One region of the Pseudomonas sp. LFM046 genome, then DNA from elsewhere that is predicted to be linked to it. Evidence: riboswitches for the same ligand, from Rfam matches in the RefSeq annotation. Region 1 holds a riboswitch; the other holds the start of a gene.
What was found. A riboswitch is a leader RNA that binds a small molecule or an ion and turns the genes downstream of it on or off. The one in region 1 is predicted to bind cobalamin.
Positions count from the first base shown of each region.

Region 2: another riboswitch for cobalamin. It lies ahead of btuB (TonB-dependent vitamin B12 receptor); the one in region 1 lies ahead of cobG (precorrin-3B synthase).

Region 1 covers NZ_JYKO02000001.1:507,683-517,058, forward strand. The annotation lists gene TQ98_RS02405 (precorrin-2 C(20)-methyltransferase) at 1-469, opposite strand, end outside; gene TQ98_RS02410 (precorrin-8X methylmutase) at 466-1,092, opposite strand; gene cobG (precorrin-3B synthase) at 1,089-2,405, opposite strand; cobalamin riboswitch at 2,492-2,685, opposite strand; gene TQ98_RS02420 (bifunctional cobalt-precorrin-7 (C(5))-methyltransferase/cobalt-precorrin-6B (C(15))-methyltransferase) at 2,767-3,969, shown strand; gene TQ98_RS02425 (cobalt-precorrin-5B (C(1))-methyltransferase) at 4,102-5,199, shown strand; gene TQ98_RS02430 (cobalt-precorrin-6A reductase) at 5,196-5,927, shown strand; gene TQ98_RS02435 ((2Fe-2S) ferredoxin domain-containing protein) at 5,924-6,631, shown strand; gene TQ98_RS02440 (VWA domain-containing protein) at 6,722-7,375, opposite strand; gene TQ98_RS02445 (AAA family ATPase) at 7,378-8,379, opposite strand; gene TQ98_RS02450 (3-deoxy-7-phosphoheptulonate synthase) at 8,899-9,376, shown strand, end outside.
Region 2 covers NZ_JYKO02000001.1:1,653,771-1,663,146, forward strand. The annotation lists gene TQ98_RS07765 (Yip1 family protein) at 1-148, opposite strand, end outside; gene TQ98_RS07770 (DNA-J related domain-containing protein) at 304-903, opposite strand; gene ttcA (tRNA 2-thiocytidine(32) synthetase TtcA) at 1,003-1,827, shown strand; gene TQ98_RS07780 (DNA-3-methyladenine glycosylase I) at 1,901-2,572, shown strand; gene TQ98_RS07785 (NAD-dependent deacylase) at 2,640-3,404, shown strand; gene TQ98_RS07790 (C40 family peptidase) at 3,484-4,104, shown strand; gene TQ98_RS07795 (C40 family peptidase) at 4,268-4,795, shown strand; gene TQ98_RS07800 (class I SAM-dependent methyltransferase) at 4,804-5,454, shown strand; gene TQ98_RS07805 (hypothetical protein) at 5,479-5,799, shown strand; gene TQ98_RS07810 (NAD-dependent deacylase) at 5,800-6,531, shown strand; cobalamin riboswitch at 6,657-6,869, shown strand; gene btuB (TonB-dependent vitamin B12 receptor) at 6,935-8,800, shown strand; gene cobO (cob(I)yrinic acid a,c-diamide adenosyltransferase) at 8,816-9,376, shown strand, end outside.

The DNA.
Region 1 (9,376 bases):
CCAGCGGTACGCCGAGCACCGCCGCGCTGCCCAGCATGGAGCAGACGCCGGGCACCACGTCCACCTCATAGCGGCCGGCCAGGCGGTCATGCAGGTACATGTAGGAGCCGTAGAAGAAGGGGTCGCCTTCACAGATCACCGCCACGTCGCGGCCAGCGTCCAGGTGCCGGGCAACCTGTTCGGCGGCGGTGTCGTAGAAGTCGCTGATGACGGTCTCGTAGGACAGCGGCGGCTCCAGCTTTTCGGTGGTCACCGGATAGACCAGCGGCATGCGCTGCTGGGCATCGGTCAGGTGCTGCTCGATGATGCCGAAGGCGTTGCCGCCTTGGCCCTGGCTGGCCTTCGCCTTGGCCACGAAATAGCCCACCACCGGCGCCGATTGCAGCAGGCGCAGGGCCTTCACCGTAATCAGTTCCGGATCGCCGGGGCCCACGCCCAAACCAATCAACCGTCCCTTGCGTTCCATCATTCCACCTCCGTGGCCAGGGCGTTGACCGCCGCGGCCGCCATGGCGCTGCCGCCGCGACGGCCGCGCACGATCACATAGGGCACGCCGCGGCTATCGGCGGCGAGCATGTCCTTGGATTCCGCCGCACCGACGAAGCCCACCGGGAAGCCGAGGATCAGGGCCGGCTTCGGGGCGCCGGCATCGAGCATTTCCAGCAGGTAGAACAGCGCGGTGGGCGCATTGCCGATCACCACCACGCTGCCTTCCAGGTGCTCGCGCCAGTGCTCCAGGGCTACCGCCGAGCGGGTGTTGCCCCGTTCACGCGCAAGCTCCGGTACGCCGGGATCGTTGAGGGTGCAGACCACCTTGTTGTTCGCAGGCAGGCGGGCGCGGGTAATGCCTTCGGCCACCATGCGTGCATCGCAGAGGATCGGTGCGCCAGCGGCGATGGCCGCACGGCCAGCAGCACCGGCGTCGGGGGAGAAGCGCAGGTCCTCCACCACATCGACCATGCCGCAGGCGTGGATCACCCGCACCGCGAGCTTTTCCAGGTCGGCGGGAATGCCGGCAAGGTTGGCTTCGGCGCGGATGATGGAGAAGGAGTTGCGATAGATCTCCTGACCATCGCGGATGTACTCGATCATGGGGTGGAACTCCAGGTGTCAGGAGAGGCGGCCAGGCGTTCACCGGCCTCTTGGATGCTGATCTCGCGCGCCAGCTGTTGGCCGAAGCCGGTGCCGCCGCGCTGGTAAAGGTCGTAGCGGCCGGGGCCGGTCGCCAGCAGGGTAAAGGGCGCCACATGGGCGGCGGCGCAGGAGCGCGGACAGCCGCTGAGGTGGACGTGGGCGCCGGGGGGTAGCAGCGGTGCCAGGGCCAGACCATCGGCCTTGGTGTCGGCCAGGCCTTTGGCGCAGCCGGCGGAGCCGGTGCAGGCGATCAGACGTGCCAGCGGCTCGCGGGCGTCGGTGACCAGCCCCATTTGGCGCATCTCGTACAGCACTGCCTCGGGGCCGCGGGCATTGGGCAGCAGCACGGATTGCCAGGGCGTCAGGCGCAGGCTGCCGTCGCCCTGGGCATCGGCGAGGTCTGCCAGGGCATGGAGCTGCGTGGGGTCCAGTCGACCCAGGACCGGCGCGCCGCCGACGTGCTGGCTATAGCGAATACCCAGGTGGGCGAAGGGCTGCGGGGCAGGGCGATGCCAGTCGCCGGCGGGCAGCAGGGGCCTGTCCAGACGCTGCTGCAGGCGTAGCAACAGGTCGCCTGACGGACGGTGTTCCAGTACGTGGCGCATGCGCGTCTGCTCCGGCGTCGCCAGGTCGAGGAACAGATCGAGCAGGGCCTCCACCAGCGCCGGAACCTGGGTGCGGGGCACGGCAGCCAGCGCAGGCACATCGTCTGCCGATTGTGGCGGGCAGCCCGCCAGGCCGAAGGCGAACAGCGCGTCTTCGCCCCGGCCCATGGCGGCCAGCCAGATATCGTGGGGGTGGTCCAGCATCGCCATGGACTCGCCGCCATCCAGCAGCAGGGCGAACTTGGGCGACAGGGCGTGGAAGTGTGGCTTGCCTTGCAGCAGCGCGAGGATCTGGTCGGCCAGCGGCGAGACATCCACCGCGGCGCGGGGATCGAGCCCGGCCAGGGGGCTGACCATCAGGTTGCGCACGTCGTCGGCGCCGGGGGAACCGGCGCCCAGTCCGGCGGCCAGCAGGGCATCGATCAGCGACTGCTCGGTGCCGGCCTTCACACCGCGAATCTGCAGGTTGGAACGATTGGTGGCCTCGATCACGCCGCCGGCATGCTCGCTGGCGGCCGCCGCCACGGCGCGGGCCTGGCCAGACGTCAGCCGGCCGCAGGGCAGCTTGATGCGGCAGATGCCACCGTCTTTCGCCGGGACGATGCGCAACAGCCCGGGACAGGCCGAGGGGCGGACGGACGAAGATGTGGGCTGGGCGTGCTTCACTCAGGTCACCATGGTTGGCGTCGCGGCGACCCGGTTCCCTAAGTTAGGGACAACGTTGCACCGATACACCCCGCTCGATGCGTACACACGCGACTGGTTCCACCGGCAGGTCTCCTGGCTGGCAGGTCGTCATCCTCTGCGGTCTTCCCAGGTTGCCCCAGTGACCCGAATGCATGGACTCGCTGCTTACAGTTGCGGGGGCAGCCACGGCTCGGCCGTGTTCCCTCTTAGGCTGGGGCTCGTCAGGTGAGCGCCAGCGACCGATGAAGGGCGCTATTATGCCCGCTTTGCCCGGACCGATGAAAAGGCTGCCTGTCGGAAGCCGAATGGCCTTGGCGTTTTCAGAGATCGAGGACAGCAGATGCAGCCCTGGCTGACAGTGGTGGGAATTGGCGAAGACGGCTATGCGGGCCTTGGCAAGGCCGCGCGCCGTGCATTGCTGGAAGCCGCCGAAGTGGTCGGCAGCCCGCGCCAGCTCGACCTGCTGCCGCACTGCATTCGTGCCCGGCGCACGCCGTGGCCGAGCCCATTCTCAGTGGTGCCGGTGCTGGAAAAGAGCGGGACGCCGGTCTGCGTTCTGGCCAGCGGTGACCCCATGTTCTTCGGCGTCGGTGCCAGCCTGGCGCGGCAGGTGGCGGTGGAGGAAATGCACGTGATTCCGGCGCCTTCGTCCTGTTCCCTGGCCGCCGCTCGCCTGGGCTGGCCGCTGCAGGACGCGACCCAGCTCTCCGTGGTGGCGCGGCCCCTGGCGGCACTCAACGCCTATCTCCACGACGGCGCCCGACTGCTGGTGTTGAGCAACGACGGCGACAGTCCGGCCGCCATTGCCGCGCTGCTGATGGAGCGGGGCTTCGGCCGAAGCCGGATCACCGTGCTGGAGCACCTGGGCGGCGAGCGGGAACGGCGCATCGACGGCATCGCCAGCGACTGGTCCCTTGTCGACGCCGCCGCGCTTAATCTCGTGGCCATCGAATGCCGGGCGGAGGAGGGCGTTCGCTCGTTGCCACTGACCACCGGGCTGCCAGACGATGCCTACCGCCACGACGGCCAACTCACCAAGCGTGATGTCCGCGCCATCACCCTGGCGAGGCTGGCGCCGCGTCCCGGTGAGCTGCTTTGGGATGTGGGCGCCGGTTGCGGCTCAATCGGCATCGAATGGATGCGCGCGCACCCGAGCTGCCGCGCCATCGCGATCGAAGCCAACGAGGGCCGACAGGACCATATTCGTCACAACCGCGATGCCCTCGGCGTGCCCGGCCTGCAACTGGTGGCCGGCCAGGCTCCGGCAGCGCTCGACGGCCTGCCCGCGCCGGATGCCATCTTCATCGGCGGCGGCGTCACCGAGCCCGGTGTGCTGGACACCTGCTGGGAGCAGTTGAAACCCGGCGGACGCCTGATCGCCAACGCCGTGACCCTGCAGAGCGAAGCCACGCTGGTGGCCTTCCGCGAACGCCAGGGCGGCGAACTCACCCGCATCGCCATTGCCCAGGCCCAGCCGCTGGGCGGCTTCGATACCTGGCGCTCGGCGTTGCCGATTACCCTGCTCGAAGTGGTGAAGCCGTGACGAACTCACCGCTTGTATCCCCTCTCGCGCTTGCGGGAGAGGGGCCGGGCGGGAGGGGCTTTGCCGAGCTTTCGTGCGATGGCCACCCCCCTCTCCTCCAAAGGGGCGAGAGGACTGAACCGAGCGTGCCCCATGCGTGACGAAACCCCCGAACAACCCGCCCCCCTGCGCAGCGGCTACACCACCGGCAGCTGCGCCACCGCCACCAGCCTGGCGGCAGCGCGCCTGTTGCTGGGGGGCGAGGCGACGGATGCGGTCGAGATCACCCTGCCCAAGGGCCAGCAGGTGCTGATGCGCCTGGAGTTCTGCCGCCTGATCGAGGGTGGTGCCGAAGCCGGAACCCTCAAGGATGCCGGCGACGACCCGGACGTGACCCACGGCGCGCTGATCTACGCCCAGGTGCGCTTGGCGGCCGAACCCGGCGTGCGTTTCCACGCTGGCCCCGGCGTCGGCACCGTCACCAAGCCGGGCCTGACCCTGGCTGTCGGCGAGCCCGCCATCAACCCGGTGCCCCGGCAGATGATGACGGGCCACCTGACCCAACTCGCGGCGGAGCAGGGCTACGCCGGCGGCTTCGAGGTGACCCTCTGCGTGCAGGGCGGCGAGGAGCTGGCGCTGAAGACCATGAACCCGCGCCTGGGCATCCTCGGCGGGCTTTCCATCCTTGGCACCACCGGTATCGTCCGGCCCTTCTCCTGCTCGGCGTACATCGCTTCCATCCATCAGGGCATCGATGTCGCCCGCGCCAACGGTTTCACCCATCTCGCGGCCTGCACCGGCAACGCCAGCGAGGACGCCATGCGCCGTCGCTATCACCTGGATGACACGGCCCTGATCGAGATGGGCGACTTCGCCGGCGCTGTACTCAAGCACCTGCGCAAGGCGCCTGTGGAAAAACTCAGCCTGTGCGGTGGCTTCGGCAAGATCAGCAAACTCGCCGCCGGCCATCTGGACCTGCACAGCCGCAGCTCCAGTATCGATCTGCCGCTGCTGGCGCAATGGGCTGCCGAACTGGGAGCCAGCACCGAGTTGCAGGAGGCCATGCGCGGCGCCAATACCAGCCAGCTGGCGCTGGTCATGGCCCATGACGCGGGCATTCCGCTGGGCAATGCGGTCTGCGCCCACGCCCTGGCTTTCGCCCGCAAGACGGTGCCGGCCAGCGTGACGCTGGAGGTCTTCGCCATCGACCGTCAGGGGAATATCGTCGGCGAAGCGGTGGAACAGCCATGAAGCGCATCCTCCTGCTGGGCGGCGTCAGCGAAGCCCTGGCCATCGCCCGCCGCCTCGGCCCCGACCACATTTACAGCCTCGCCGGTCTCGGCAAAGTGCCGGATGACCTCGCTTGTCAGGTGCGCGTAGGCGGCTATGGTGGCGCCGAGGGACTGGCGCGATTCATCGCACAAGAGGCTATCGACCTGTTGCTGGACGCTACCCATCCCTATGCCGCGCAGATCAGCCAGAACGCTGCCACGGCAGCCTCGCTGTCTGGCATCCCTTGTTGGGCGCTGCGCCGTCCCGGCTGGCAGGCCGGCCCCGGGGACGACTGGCGCGAGGTGGCCGATTGGGCCGAGCTGATCGAGGCGCTGAAGGGGTTCCGCCGGCCCTTTTTCACCCTGGGGCGTGAGCCCCTGGAACACCTCCACGAAATCCCTTCGCAGCAGCACTGGACGGTGCGCTGCCTGCAATCCCAACCGGCGGGCGAGCGTTACGACGTCATCGGCGCTCGCGGTCCCTTCAACCTGGACGACGAGCGCGAGCTGTTCTCCCGATTGCAGAGCGATGTGCTGATCAGCAAGAACAGCGGCAGCCAGTCCACCGAGCCCAAGCTGCAGGTGGCCCGCGAATTGGGGCTGCCGGTCTTGATCCTCAAGCGTCCGGATTTGCCTGGCGTGGCTCGCGAATTCGATTCCGTCGAAGGCCTCTGGCAGGCCCTCACGACCTACCTGGAAACCCCATGACTGCAACATCCTACGCTCGCGTGCTATTCGCCGGACCGGACCTTGGCAAAGGCTCCTTTGCCGAACTCTTCCGCCGCCAGCTCACGACCCTGCTCGGCGAGGCGGCCCTGGCCGATATCGTCGACACGTCCTCTGGCTACGACGCCCTGTGGCCCGTTGTGCAGTCCAGCCCGCGCCCGCTGCTGGTGGTCGACCTCGATCCGCAATCCTCCCCCCAGCACCTGGACTGGTTGCGCAGCGAACTGGGCAGGCTGGACGCCCCCGACCAGCTCTTCGCCGCCAGCCTGCTGGGCCAATACGACACCGACCCGGCAGGTGCCGCCTGCACCCTGGCCGACCGCCGCGAACTGCACCGTCCCTGTGTGGATGTGCCGGTCCTGCCCGAACGCCATTCCTGGTCCTGCATCCCGCCCCATTCCCGCCGGCTGCTGCTCTGCAACGGCCCCCGCTGCACCCGCCGTGGCGCACTGCCGCTGTGGAAGAAACTGCGCGAAACCCTCAAGGCCGCCGGCAAGCTGGAATGCGACGGCGGTGTGCTGATCACCCGCACCCACTGCCAATACCCCTGCGACGAAGGCCCCACCGCCAGCCTTCAGCCCGACGGCGAGTGGTACTGCATTCGCAATGAGGAAGAGGTGCTGCGCTGGGTGCAGGAGCGGATCGTGGAAGACCGGCCGGTGCCGGAGATGTTGATGAAGGCGTGACCGGGGCGGCGTCATTGATGGGTTTAACGCCGCCCGCCCATCTAAGGAGCCGCCACGTAGGATGGGTAGAGCGGAGCGAAACCCATCGATTCACAGCTCGGAGATGGTCCTGTACTCCGCGCCCAACTCCTCCGCCAGCTTCTTCGCACGCCCCAGGCGAATCGGCCCCCCCTCGATATTCACCAGCAGCGTCGGGCAACCCAGCGGCTCCAGCGCCGGCCATTCCTTCAAACGCCCATCGGTGAGGATCAGCATTCGCTGCTCCTCGGCCGGCTTCTGTCGTTGCCGACGTGCCAGCCAGTGTGCTGATTGCTGCAGCGCGTCGATCAATGGAGTGCCACCGCCGGCACCAAGTTCGGCGAGCCAGTGGTGCAGGGCGGGGGAGGCTTTCTGACCCTGCCAGAGCCACTGTGGCTGGCGCCCAGTGGCGTGGAGCACGGCGAGGCGGGTGCGCTGGCGATAGGCGGCGTCGAACAGATTGGCCAGCAGCCCCTTGGCCTGGGCCAGCGCGCCGTGGCGGCGGGTGGAGGCGGAGGCATCGACGACCACCAGCCAGAGCTGGTCAGGGCGCTGGCTGCGCGGCGCACGCACCAGGTCGGCGGCCTTGCGCGGGCGACCGCGCAGGAGCGTGGGCAACCACTGGATTGCACCATTGGCGCCCGAGCGGCGAGCGCCGCTGCGGCCGTTGCCAAGAGTGCCGGGTCTGGGCCGGGCACCCGCCCCTGTGACCGTACGCGGGCGGATGCTCAGGGCTTTTTTGGCCAGCGCGGCAGGTCGCGCCGTTCACCCATGGGCACCGCGTGTGCCGGCAATTCGCCCCATTGGCCTTCGCCACCGGATGCCTGCGATTGCGAGCCAGCGGGCGGGGACTGCGGCGGCTGGGACGCGGGCGGCGGCGTATGAGTACGGCGATGAGCCAGCGCGAAATGCTCGACGGCGTCGATATCCGCCGCCTCGATCCGCTCGGCACCTCGCCAGGCGGCATGGGCGCGGGCGGCACGCAGCCAGACCAGGTCGGCGCGCAGGCCGTCGACTCCGGCGGCGAAGCAGCGCTGGGCGATGTCATCCAGGGCGGCATCGTCCAGCGGAATGTTCGCAAGACGTGCGCGGGCATCCTGGCAACGGTGGGCGAGGGCCTGTTGCTCGTCACTCCAGCGGGCGATGAAACCCTGCGGGTCGGCGTCGAATGCCAGGCGACGGCGGACGATCTCGGCGCGCTCGGCCGGTTGTGGCTGGCCGTCCTGCAGTACCTTGAGACCAAAGCGGTCCAGCAGCTGTGGGCGCAGTTCGCCTTCCTCGGGGTTCATCGTGCCGATCAACACAAAGCGCGCCGCGTGGCGGTGGGAGATGCCGTCGCGCTCCACCTGGTTCACGCCGCTGGCGGCTACATCCAGCAGCAGGTCCACCAGGTGGTCGGGCAGCAGGTTCACTTCATCCACGTAGAGCACGCCGCCGTGGGCCTTGGCCAGCACGCCGGGGGAGAAGCGGGCGCGGCCTTCGCCGAGTGCGGCGTCCAGATCCAGGGTGCCGACGATGCGTTCCTCGCTGGCGCCCAGCGGCAGGGTGACGAAGATGCCGTCCGGCAGCAGTTCGGCAATGCCCCGGGCCAGGGTGGACTTGGCCATGCCGCGCGGACCCTCGATCAGCACGCCGCCAATGGCCGGGTCGATGGCCGCGAGGTAGAGCGCCAGTTTCAGCTCGTCGGCGCCGACGACGGCGCTCAGGGGGAAGTTGGGAAGCTCGGACATGGCTGGTTCCTGCAAAAGCATGCCGCGCATGTTAGCGAAAGGTCTGAATAGCCGATAGAAATCAGTGATTGAACGGTGCGCGGCGATGAAGTAGGTTAGCCAGCATTCGCTTTGGAGATTGTCATGCCGCACCTCGCTTCCACTTCGCTCACCGCTCGCCAGGCTCAGGCCGTGGCGCGTGTGCGTGTGGCCGCTGCGGCCAGCTATTTCTATGGGTATTGGTTTAGCCACGGGCTGGCCTGATACCCAATCAGGCGGCCCACTCCAGCAGGGTCGCCGCCAAAGCTCCACGAAACCCCCGGTCGGCAACCCGACCGGGGGTTTTTGTTTTCCGGCTCACAAGGCCACTCACCGAGATACAGACAGGATCGCACCATGATCAGCTACCGCACCTACCAGACCTATTACCGCAACTCCGACTGGCGATTTAGCCGCTTCAGCACCGCTCAGACACCTTTGAATCGAACACCCAGATAGCGCCGCGCGCGGATCGAGCCGCGCCGGCTGAGGACGCCAGTCATGAATTCGCATCTATCCGTTCTGTCCACCACTGTACAGCCGCTCCACGCCATCGCGCTGGAGGCTGCCTTGCCGCCATCCCGCAGCACCCGCCCGCTGCCCACGCCCGCCGAACTGCGCCAGCGCCTGCCGCTGACCCATGAATGCTCCCGCCAGATCAGCGCCCAGCGCGATGCCGTGCGCGCCGTGCTGGACGGTGAGGATTCGCGCCTGCTGGTGGTGGTCGGTCCTTGCTCCATCCACGACCCGGAATCCGCCCTCGACTACGCCCGCCGCCTCGCTGCGCTGGCGCCGGAAGTCAGCGACCAGCTGCTGCTGGTGATGCGCGCCTACGTCGAAAAGCCGCGCACCACCGTGGGCTGGAAGGGCCTGGTGTATGACCCGCACCTGGATGGCCGCAGCGACATGGCCGAGGGCCTGGCCCTGAGCCGCCGGCTGATGCTGGAGATGGCCGAGCTGGGTCTGCCGGTCGCGACCG
Region 2 (9,376 bases), 1.1 Mb from region 1:
TCGTGCCGATATACGCGGAGATTACGGGAATTGCAGCAAGGATCAGGACGTGGGTGAGGTACATGTGGCTGATGCTTTCTTCTTCGCCACGGATTTCCTGCCACTCTTGATCGGGATGGGTGAAGAGCCCCCAAACATGGTGAATCATGCTGAACACCTCCTCATTATTATGAGGTCGCCCCCCAGCGAAGCGCCGGAGACGCGTATCCAGCGCCGACCGGTGCTCGGCCGACCTATGCGACCTTACGTCGCAGTATAGGCAGGTTGCCCGGCTCCGCCTTAGAGCGAATCGAAGATAAGTCGTCAGCTGTAATAGCGCTGAAGTATTTCCATGGCCTTGTTGATCGATTGCAGGCGCGACGTGCTGCCGCCGCGATCGGGATGGTGCTGGCTCACCAGCTGGCGGTAGCGCTGCTTGATCACGGCCAGGCTGAGGGGCTGGCTGCCGCTGTGCAGGCCGAACAGTTCCAGCGCCGCGAGCTTCTCCTCGCTGCCCTGCATGCGGGTCCAGAAGCTCGCCAGGAGCCGTTCCACATCTTCTTCCGTGGTGTCCCGCAGGTTGTTCAGGTCCAGGTAGTACTCCCGCAGCGGGTCGAGCTCGCTGAGGGCGGCGTCTGTCCCCGGTTCATAGGGGAGCAGCTGCACGCGCAGGGGGCTGATGGACAGGTGTGCCTGGCCTGCGCCACTCAGTTGGTCCCGCAAGCGGTAGAGGGCGTTGAAGACCAGGAAGTGGGTGCGGAACAGCACCAGCTTGTCGGTGAGTTCCAGGTGGGGGATATGGGTGGAATGACGGGCCTTGAGGGCCAGGATCAACTGATGCTCGCTCAGCCCCTGGGGTGCTCCGCGCAAGAGTTCGTGGAGTTGGTCGCTCAGGTCCTGGCCGGGGTCGAGGTCGGTATTCATCGCCGGAGCCTAGCACAGCCTGACGATGGGGCTGGGGCCGCGCACGCTTTGTGCGTAAAATAGCCAGCTTTTCGCATCTCCCCCGGATTTCAGAGCACCATGGGCACCCTTTCGGTCAACCAGAACAAACTGCAGAAACGCATCCGCCGCCTGGCCGGCGAGGCCATCGCCGACTTCAACATGATCGAGGACGGCGACAAGGTCATGGTCTGCCTGTCCGGCGGCAAGGACAGCTACACCATGCTGGACGTGCTGCTGTACCTGCAGAAGGTCGCGCCGATCAAGTTCGAGATCGTCGCCGTGAACATGGACCAGAAGCAGCCCGGCTTCCCCGAGCACGTGCTGCCGGCCTACCTGGAATCCATCGGCGTGCCGTACCACATCATCGAGAAGGACACCTACTCGGTGGTGAAGGAGAAGATCCCGGAGGGCAAGACCACCTGCTCGCTCTGCTCGCGCCTGCGCCGTGGCACGCTCTACACCTTCGCCGACGAGATCGGCGCCACCAAGATGGCCCTGGGGCACCACCGCGACGACATCCTGGAAACCTTCTTCCTCAATATGTTCTACGGCGGCACCCTCAAGGCCATGCCGCCGAAGCTGCTGGCAGACGACGGCCGCAACGTTGTGATCCGCCCGCTGGCCTACTGCAACGAGGCCGATATCGAGGCGTACTCCGTCCTCAAGGAATTCCCGATCATCCCGTGCAACCTCTGCGGTTCCCAGGAGAACCTGCAGCGCCAGGTGGTGAAGGAAATGCTCAACGAGTGGGAGCGCAAGTCGCCGGGCCGTACCGAGATCATGTTCCGCGCCCTGCAGAACGTGGTGCCCTCGCAGCTGGCCGACCGCAACCTGTTCGACTTCGCCAGCCTGCGTATCGACGAGACCGCGGCGCCGCGCACCCTGGACGTCGTCAATATCTGATCCTGCTTCTTGTAGGAGCCAGCTTGGCTGGCTCCTACCGGAAACCGCACGCTCTGGCTCGAAAGGACTCCCCATGCGCGACTACCGCTGGCTCCACGAATATTGCCTGAACCGCTTCGGCTCGGCCGAAGCCCTGGAAGCGCGCCTGCCGCAGCCGCGCAGCGATGCCGAGCTGCGCGCCCTGGGCGACGACCGCTACCTGTCGCTGATGGCCCTGCGAGTGTTCCGCGCCGGCCTCAAGCACAGCCTGGTGGATGCCAAGTGGCCGGCCTTCGAAGAGGTGTTCTTCGGCTTCGACCCGCAGAAGGTGGTGCTGATGAGCGCCGAGCACCTGGAGCGGCTGATGCAGGACACCCGCCTGATCCGCCACCTGGGCAAGCTCAAGAGCGTGCCGCGCAATGCCCAGTTCATGCTGGATGTCGTGCGGGAGAAGGGCAGCTTCGGTGCGCTGGTCGCCGACTGGCCGGTGACCGATATCGTCGGCCTGTGGAAGTTGCTCGCCAAGCGCGGCAACCAGTTGGGCGGGCTGTCGGCGCCGCGTTTCCTGCGTATGGTCGGCAAGGACACCTTCATTCCCACCGACGATATGGTCGCTGCCCTCAAGGCCCAGGACATTATCGACAAGGCGCCCACGAGTCAGAAGGACCTGGCCCAGGTCCAGGCCGCATTCAACCAGTGGCATGCCGAGAGCGGTCGGCCGCTGTGCCAGCTGTCGGTGATGCTGGCGCACACGGTCAACCACTGAGCCTGCGGTTGCGCTGCGCGGCGCGCCGGGCGGACACTGGGCGCCGATCGGAACAGGGGGACCGAACATGTCGGATATCCAACGTGTGGCCGAAGCAATCAAGGCGGCCAAGCGAATCCTGGTCATCACCGGCGCGGGGCTGTCGGCCGATTCCGGCCTGCCGACCTATCGGGGCCTGGGCGGGCTGTACAACGGCGTGACGGAAGAAGGGCTGCCTATAGAAGAGGCGCTTTCCGGCCCCATGCTGCGGCGCGATCCGGCGCTCTGCTGGAAATACCTCGCCCAGCTCGGCCGTGCCTGCCTCGGCGCCCGGCCAAACGCCGGTCATGAAGCGATCGCCCAATTGCAGCGAATCAAGCCCGAGTGCTGGGTGCTGACCCAGAACATCGATGGCTATCACCGCCAGGCGGGGTCGCCGCCAGAGCGGCTGATCGAGATTCACGGCGAGCTGTCGCCGCTCTACTGCCAGTCGTGCGGGAAGGAAAGTTTCGACCTGGCCCGACATCTGGCAGCAGAAATGCCTCCCAGATGTCATGAATGCGGTGGTATTCTCCGTCCGCCCGTGGTGCTGTTCGAAGAAATGCTCCCTGAGCAAGCCATCGACAGCCTCTACGCCGAGCTCCGCAAGGGATTCGATGCGGTGATCTCGGTGGGAACCACGGCGAGCTTTCCCTACATCATCGAGCCCGTCATCCGCACCCGCCACGCAGGCGGTTTCACCGTGGAGATCAACCCGGCTCGCACCGACCTCAGCCCTGTGGTCGACGTCCACCTCAATGGAAAGGCCTTAGATGTTCTGCAAGGACTGCTAAGTCACATTTCGGGCGATTAAATTTGCAAATGAGGTTGATAGAAGGCATAGTCGCGCCTTCATCATTTTTCATTCCATTTAATTCGACACGGTCGTGCCCATGCTGAAGCGCTTCGCACCCCTCGTGCCTGTCACTTTCGCCCTGTTTCTCGCCGCTTGCGCAGGCGATGTGCAGCAGCAATCCCAGTTCCAGTCTCAGGCTCCCGTAGCCGATGGCGCCCCCGATTCGCTGCTGGCGGATCGCGAGCCCACTGCCCTGGATCTGGCGAACCTCACCGACGACGAGCCCTACCAGATGCCGTCCCTGGCCGATGGCCTGCTGGAGCGTGGCTTCCAGCTGATGGGCACACCCTATCGTTTCGGTGGCCGTTCCCTGAAGACCGGTTTCGACTGCAGCGGTTTCGTCGGTTACCTGTTCAAGGAAGAAGCCGGTATCCAGCTGCCGCGTTCCACCCGCGAGATGATCAACCTGGATGCCCCGGTGATCGCCCGCGATGACCTGAAGCCCGGCGACATCGTGTTCTTCAACAACCGTGGCCGCGGCCGCGTCAGTCACGCCGGCATCTATATCGGCGATGACCAGTTCATCCATTCCAGCAGCAGCCGCAGCGGCGGTGTACGCGTCGACAGCCTCGACGATCGCTATTGGAAGGCCAGCTACATGGAAGCCAAGCGCGTCCTGGCAATGAACACCCCGACTCGCCACCCGACGCATCGCTGATCCAGCGGGTTGCGAGACAAAAAGCCGAGGCGGCCCGATGGCCGCCTCGGCTTTTTTTCTTTCCGGAGGGAACTTTTTCCAGCCAACCCTGCAGCTTTCGCTTGCAATATCACTGTGAGATCAGCAAATTAGCGTGCATTCTTCAAGTCAGGACTGACTTGCCATGCTCGCACCGGACCGCCTCGCCATCCTTGCCTTGGCTGCGCTGCTCACCGCTTGCGCGAGCAAGGCGCCGCCGCCTTATTCCCCTCCCGTCGTCCCTTCTCCTGCCCAGCAGTTCTCACCCGTTGCCGAAGACGTGCTGTTTCGCGCCCTTGGCCTGGTGGGCACACCCTATCGCTGGGGTGGCAACACGCCGGACAGCGGTTTCGACTGCAGTGGCCTGATCGGTTACGTCTATCGCGACGTTGCCGGCATCAGCCTGCCGCGTACCACCGGTGAGCTGATTTCCATGCGCACCCCCAGCATCGGTGTCAACGCGCTGCAAAGCGGCGACCTGGTGTTCTTCGCCACCAATGGCGGCGGGCAGGTCAGCCATGCCGGCATCTATGTGGGGGAGGGTCGCTTCGTCCATGCGCCGCGTACCGGTGGAACGGTGCGGCTGGACAGTCTGTCGAACAGCTACTGGCAGAGAAGCTACCTGAGCGCCAAGCGAGTAATCTTCGATCCAAGCCTGGCGCGCACCCCCTGAGGCACCCCATGACCAACCGCACGCTGAACCTCGACGACGCCCTTTACGGCTACCTCCTCGATGTTTCGCTGCGGGAGGCGCCACTCTTGGCGCGCTTGCGGGCGGAAACCCTGGCCCTGCCCATGGGCCGCTGGCAGATCGCCCCGGAGCAGGGGCAGTTCATGGCGCTGCTGGTCAAGCTCATCGGCGCGCGGCGCATCCTCGAAGTGGGCACCTTCACCGGCTACAGCGCGCTGTGCATGGCCGCCCAACTGCCGGAAGACGGTCGGATGGTCTGCTGCGACCTTCCTGGCGACTACAATGCCATCGCCCGCCGCTATTGGCAGGAAGCCGGCCTTTGCGAGCGGATCGAACTGCGCCTGGCGCCGGCGCTGGATACCTTGCCAGGGCTGGAGGCGGACAGCTTCGACCTGATCTTCATCGACGCCGACAAGGCCAACTACCCCGCCTATCTGGAAGAAGCCCTTCGCCTGGCGCGTCGAGGTGGGCTTATCCTCTTCGACAACGTGCTCTGGAGCGGTCGGGTTCTGGAGGCTGATCCGGATTCCGAAGACACCCGCGCCATCCAGGCCCTGAACCGTGCACTGAAGGACGACGACCGCGTTGACCTGTCGCTGCTGCCGGTGGGCGATGGCCTGACTCTCTGCCGCAAGCGCTGACGCCTGGGCGACATCCCGACCACCATGCCGGAACCCATCCGTCTCCCGCCCCAGCCTGACGCCTGCGAACTCTGCCGCCGCGCCGCCGCGCTGACTCGTCATCACCTGATCCCCAAGGCCCTGCACGACAAACCCTACGTGCAGAAGCGGTTCGCCAAGGGCGAGCGCATCACCGCCACCCTCTGGGTCTGCCGGCCTTGCCACAACCAGATCCACAAGCTGTTCAGCGAGAAGGAACTGGCCCTGAACTTCAACAGCCGCGAGTCCCTGCTGGGCGATGAGCGCCTGCGTACCTTCGTCGACTGGCTGGCTGCCAAGCCGGCAGGCTTCACCCCGAGGCACTGAATGACGCCCATCCCCGACGACCTGATCCGGCACCTGCAGCAGGTCCGCCATTTGGTGATCTTCACCGGTGCCGGCGTTTCCGCCGAAAGCGGCATCCCTACCTTTCGCGATGCTCAGACCGGCCTCTGGGCCAAGTACCGCCCCGAACAGCTGGCCAGCCCCGAAGGCTTCCATGCTGATCCGCAGACCGTCTGGGACTGGTACGCCTGGCGCCGCGAGAAATGCCTGGCTGCCGAGCCCAATGCGGCGCATCTGGCCATCGCCGAGCTTGAACGGCGTCTGCCACGGGTGACGCTGATCACCCAGAACGTCGACGGCCTGCATCAGCGCGCCGGAAGCTCCGCGCCGCTGGAACTGCACGGCAATATCCACCACTTGAAATGCTTTGCCTGCCGGCGGGATGGCGGCGATTGGCCCGATGACGTGCGGACCATCCCGCGCTGTCGTTGCGGTGGCCGGATGCGCCCGGCGGTGGTCTGGTTCGGCGAAAGCCTTCCCGAGACAGTGCTGGGAGCTGCCGCCGAGGCCAGCCAGCACACCGACCTCTTCCTCAGCATCGGCACATCCAGCCTGGTCTACCCGGCGGCCGAGCTGCCCTTTCTGGCCAAGCGCCACGGCGCCTTCGTGGTGGAGATCAATCCTCAGCCCACGCCCCTCAGTGCGCGAGCCGACCTCTGCCTGCAAGGCGCGGCAGGGGAAGTGATGGCCGCGCTGCTGGCGACCAACACATAGGATGCAGTAGAGCGAAGCGAAACCCATCAACCGGACCCTGGGTTTCGCTTCGCTCCGCACCAACCCACGGATGGCGCTGAGCCCGCTCCGTCTGTCGGGTTTGACGCTCTCTCTCCGACCCTCTAACCTTCGCCGCTGCCTCAGGTGCCCCTTGGCTCATGTCGAAGGGGTGAAACAGGGAAGCCGGTCCATTCCTCAGAAGAATCCGGCGCTGCCCCCGCAACGGTAGGCGAGTAGAAAGCCGCAATCGGCCACTGTGCCCAGGCATGGGAAGGCGCGGCAAGGGAGCGAAGCTCCACTCGCAAGCCCGGAGACCGGCCTGGCGCGTTCAGCGCACGCGGAGCCTTCCGCGTGCAGTTCCCACAGATGTCGCGCGGGTGGCACGACGGAGATCCAGACTTTGATTCGCAAGCCTTTCATCGGGCCAGCGGCGTTTGCGCTGCTTGGCACTTCAGCCCTTTCCTCCAACCTGGCCGCTGCGGCCCTGACCCTCGACGAGCAGGTGGTCACCGCCACTCGCAGCGAACATCCGGTACGTGCCAGCCTGGCGGCGACCACCGTGATCGACCGCGAAGAGATCGAACTCAGCCAGGCCCGTTCCGTGCCCGAGCTGCTGCGCAAGGTGCCGGGCGTGACCGTCAGCAATAACGGTGGTCCGGGGAAGCAGACCACGGTGTCCATTCGCGGGACGGAATCCGATCACGTGCTGGTGCTGATCGACGGCGTCAAGGTGGGGTCGGTCAGCAATGGCCTTACCGCGTTCCAGGACCTGCCGGTCGAGTTGATCGAGCGCATCGAGGTCGTTCGCGGCCCCCGGTCGAGCCTCTACGGCTCGGAAGCCATCGGCGGCGTGATCCAGATTTTCACCCGCAAGGGCGGGCAGGACGGCGCCAAGCCCTGGTTCTCGGCCGGTTACGGCACCCACGACAGCTATGACGGCAGCGCCGGTGTTTCCGGTGGCGACGGCAAGGGCTGGTACAACCTCGGCCTCAGCAGCCAGGACACCGACGGCATCGACGCTCTCAATGCACGGAGCAGCTACCACGAGCCCGATGCCGACGGTTACCGCAACCTGTCCGGCAGCCTGGGCGCCGGCTATCGCTTCGACAATGGCCTGGAACTCGACGGCACGCTGATGCGCGTCAAGGCCCACAACGACTACGACCTGGTCAGTCCGTACAATCCCGGGGGAGGGCGGAACGCCAACGCCGACAACGAGCAGCGGCTTATCGGCGGGCGTGCTCGCTTCAGCCCGCTGGAGCCCTGGGATGTGACCTTGCAGGCAGGCCAGAGCGAGGACCTTAGCCGCGAGGAAACGGGTGGGCAGTTCTCCTCACGCTTCGATTCCCAGCGGAACTCGGCTTCCTGGCTGAACGACGTGACCCTGGCCGAAGGCCATGTGCTGACCCTGGGCTACGACTGGCAGCAGGACGAAGTCAGCAGCTCCACCGTCTTCGACAAGGATTCACGGCTGAACAAGGGCTGGTTCGCCCAGTACCTCGGCGAAGCTGGCCGCCAGGACTGGCAACTCAGCCTGCGCCGCGACGACAACGAGCAGTTCGGCACCCACGACACCGGCAGCGCCGCCTGGGGATACGCCCTGACCGACGCCGTGCGCTTCAGTCTTAGCTACGGCACCGCGTTCAAGGCGCCTACGTTCAACGAGCTGTACTTCCCCGACTACGGCAACCCCAACCTGGATGCGGAAACCTCCGAGACCTTCGAAGTCGGCCTGGCCGGCGAGCATGACTGGGGACGCTGGTCGGCCAATGCCTTCCGTACCGACGTGGATGATCTGATCGTCCATGACGCGAACTCAGGGCTCGGGCCCTTCGGTAGCCCTAACAACATCGGCAAGGCGCGCATCGATGGCCTCGAGCTGGTGCTGGGCAGCCAGTGGCTGGGCTGGGACTGGCAGGCCAACGCGACATTGCTCGATACCGAGAACCGAGCGAACGACGCCAATCACGGTAATGAGCTGCCGCGCCGGGCCCGGCAGGTGTTCAACCTCGATCTGGACCGCCGCATCGGCCGCTTCGGCGTGGGCGCGACCCTGCACGCGGAAGGACGGCGCTTCGACGATATAGAAAATGATCAGCGCCTCGCCGGCTATGCCACCGTGGACCTGCGCGGCGAGTACTGGCTGACCGAGGAGTGGCGCCTGCAGACCAAGGTGACCAACCTGCTGGACGCCGACTATGAAACCGCACTGGACTTCAATCAGCCCGGACAGGCAGTGTTCTTCTCCGTCCGCTACCAGGCCATTTGACCCCGAGGAATTCCCATGAGCGAATCCGCCGAACGCGATGCCCGCCACAAGGCCCGCATGCAACGCAAGAAGGCCGTGATCGACGAAAAGATCGCCCAGGCCCAGGACGAATACGGCCTGCTGCTGGTGCACACCGGCAACGGCAAGGGCAAGAGCAGCTCGGCCTTCGGCATGGTGGCCCGCGCTCTGGGGCATGGCCTCAAGGTCGGGGTGGTGCAGTTCATCAAGGGGGGCATGTCTACCGGCGAGGAGGCTTTCTTCCGCCGCTTCCCCGAAGAAGTCAGCTACCACGTGATGGGCGAGGGCTACACCTGGGACACCCAGGATCGCCAGCGTGATATCGAAAAGGCCCAACAGGCCTGGGCCGTGGCGCGTACCCTGCTGGACGATCCGCAGGTGGGCCTGGTGGTGCTGGACGAGCTGAACATCGCCCTCAAGCACGGCTACCTGGACCTGGAAACCGTACTCAAGGACATCGAGTCCCGCCCCGAGCATCAGCACGTGGTCGCCACCGGCCGTGGCGCGCCTGAAGGCCTGATCGAGGCCGCCGACACCGTCACCGAGATGTCCCTGGTG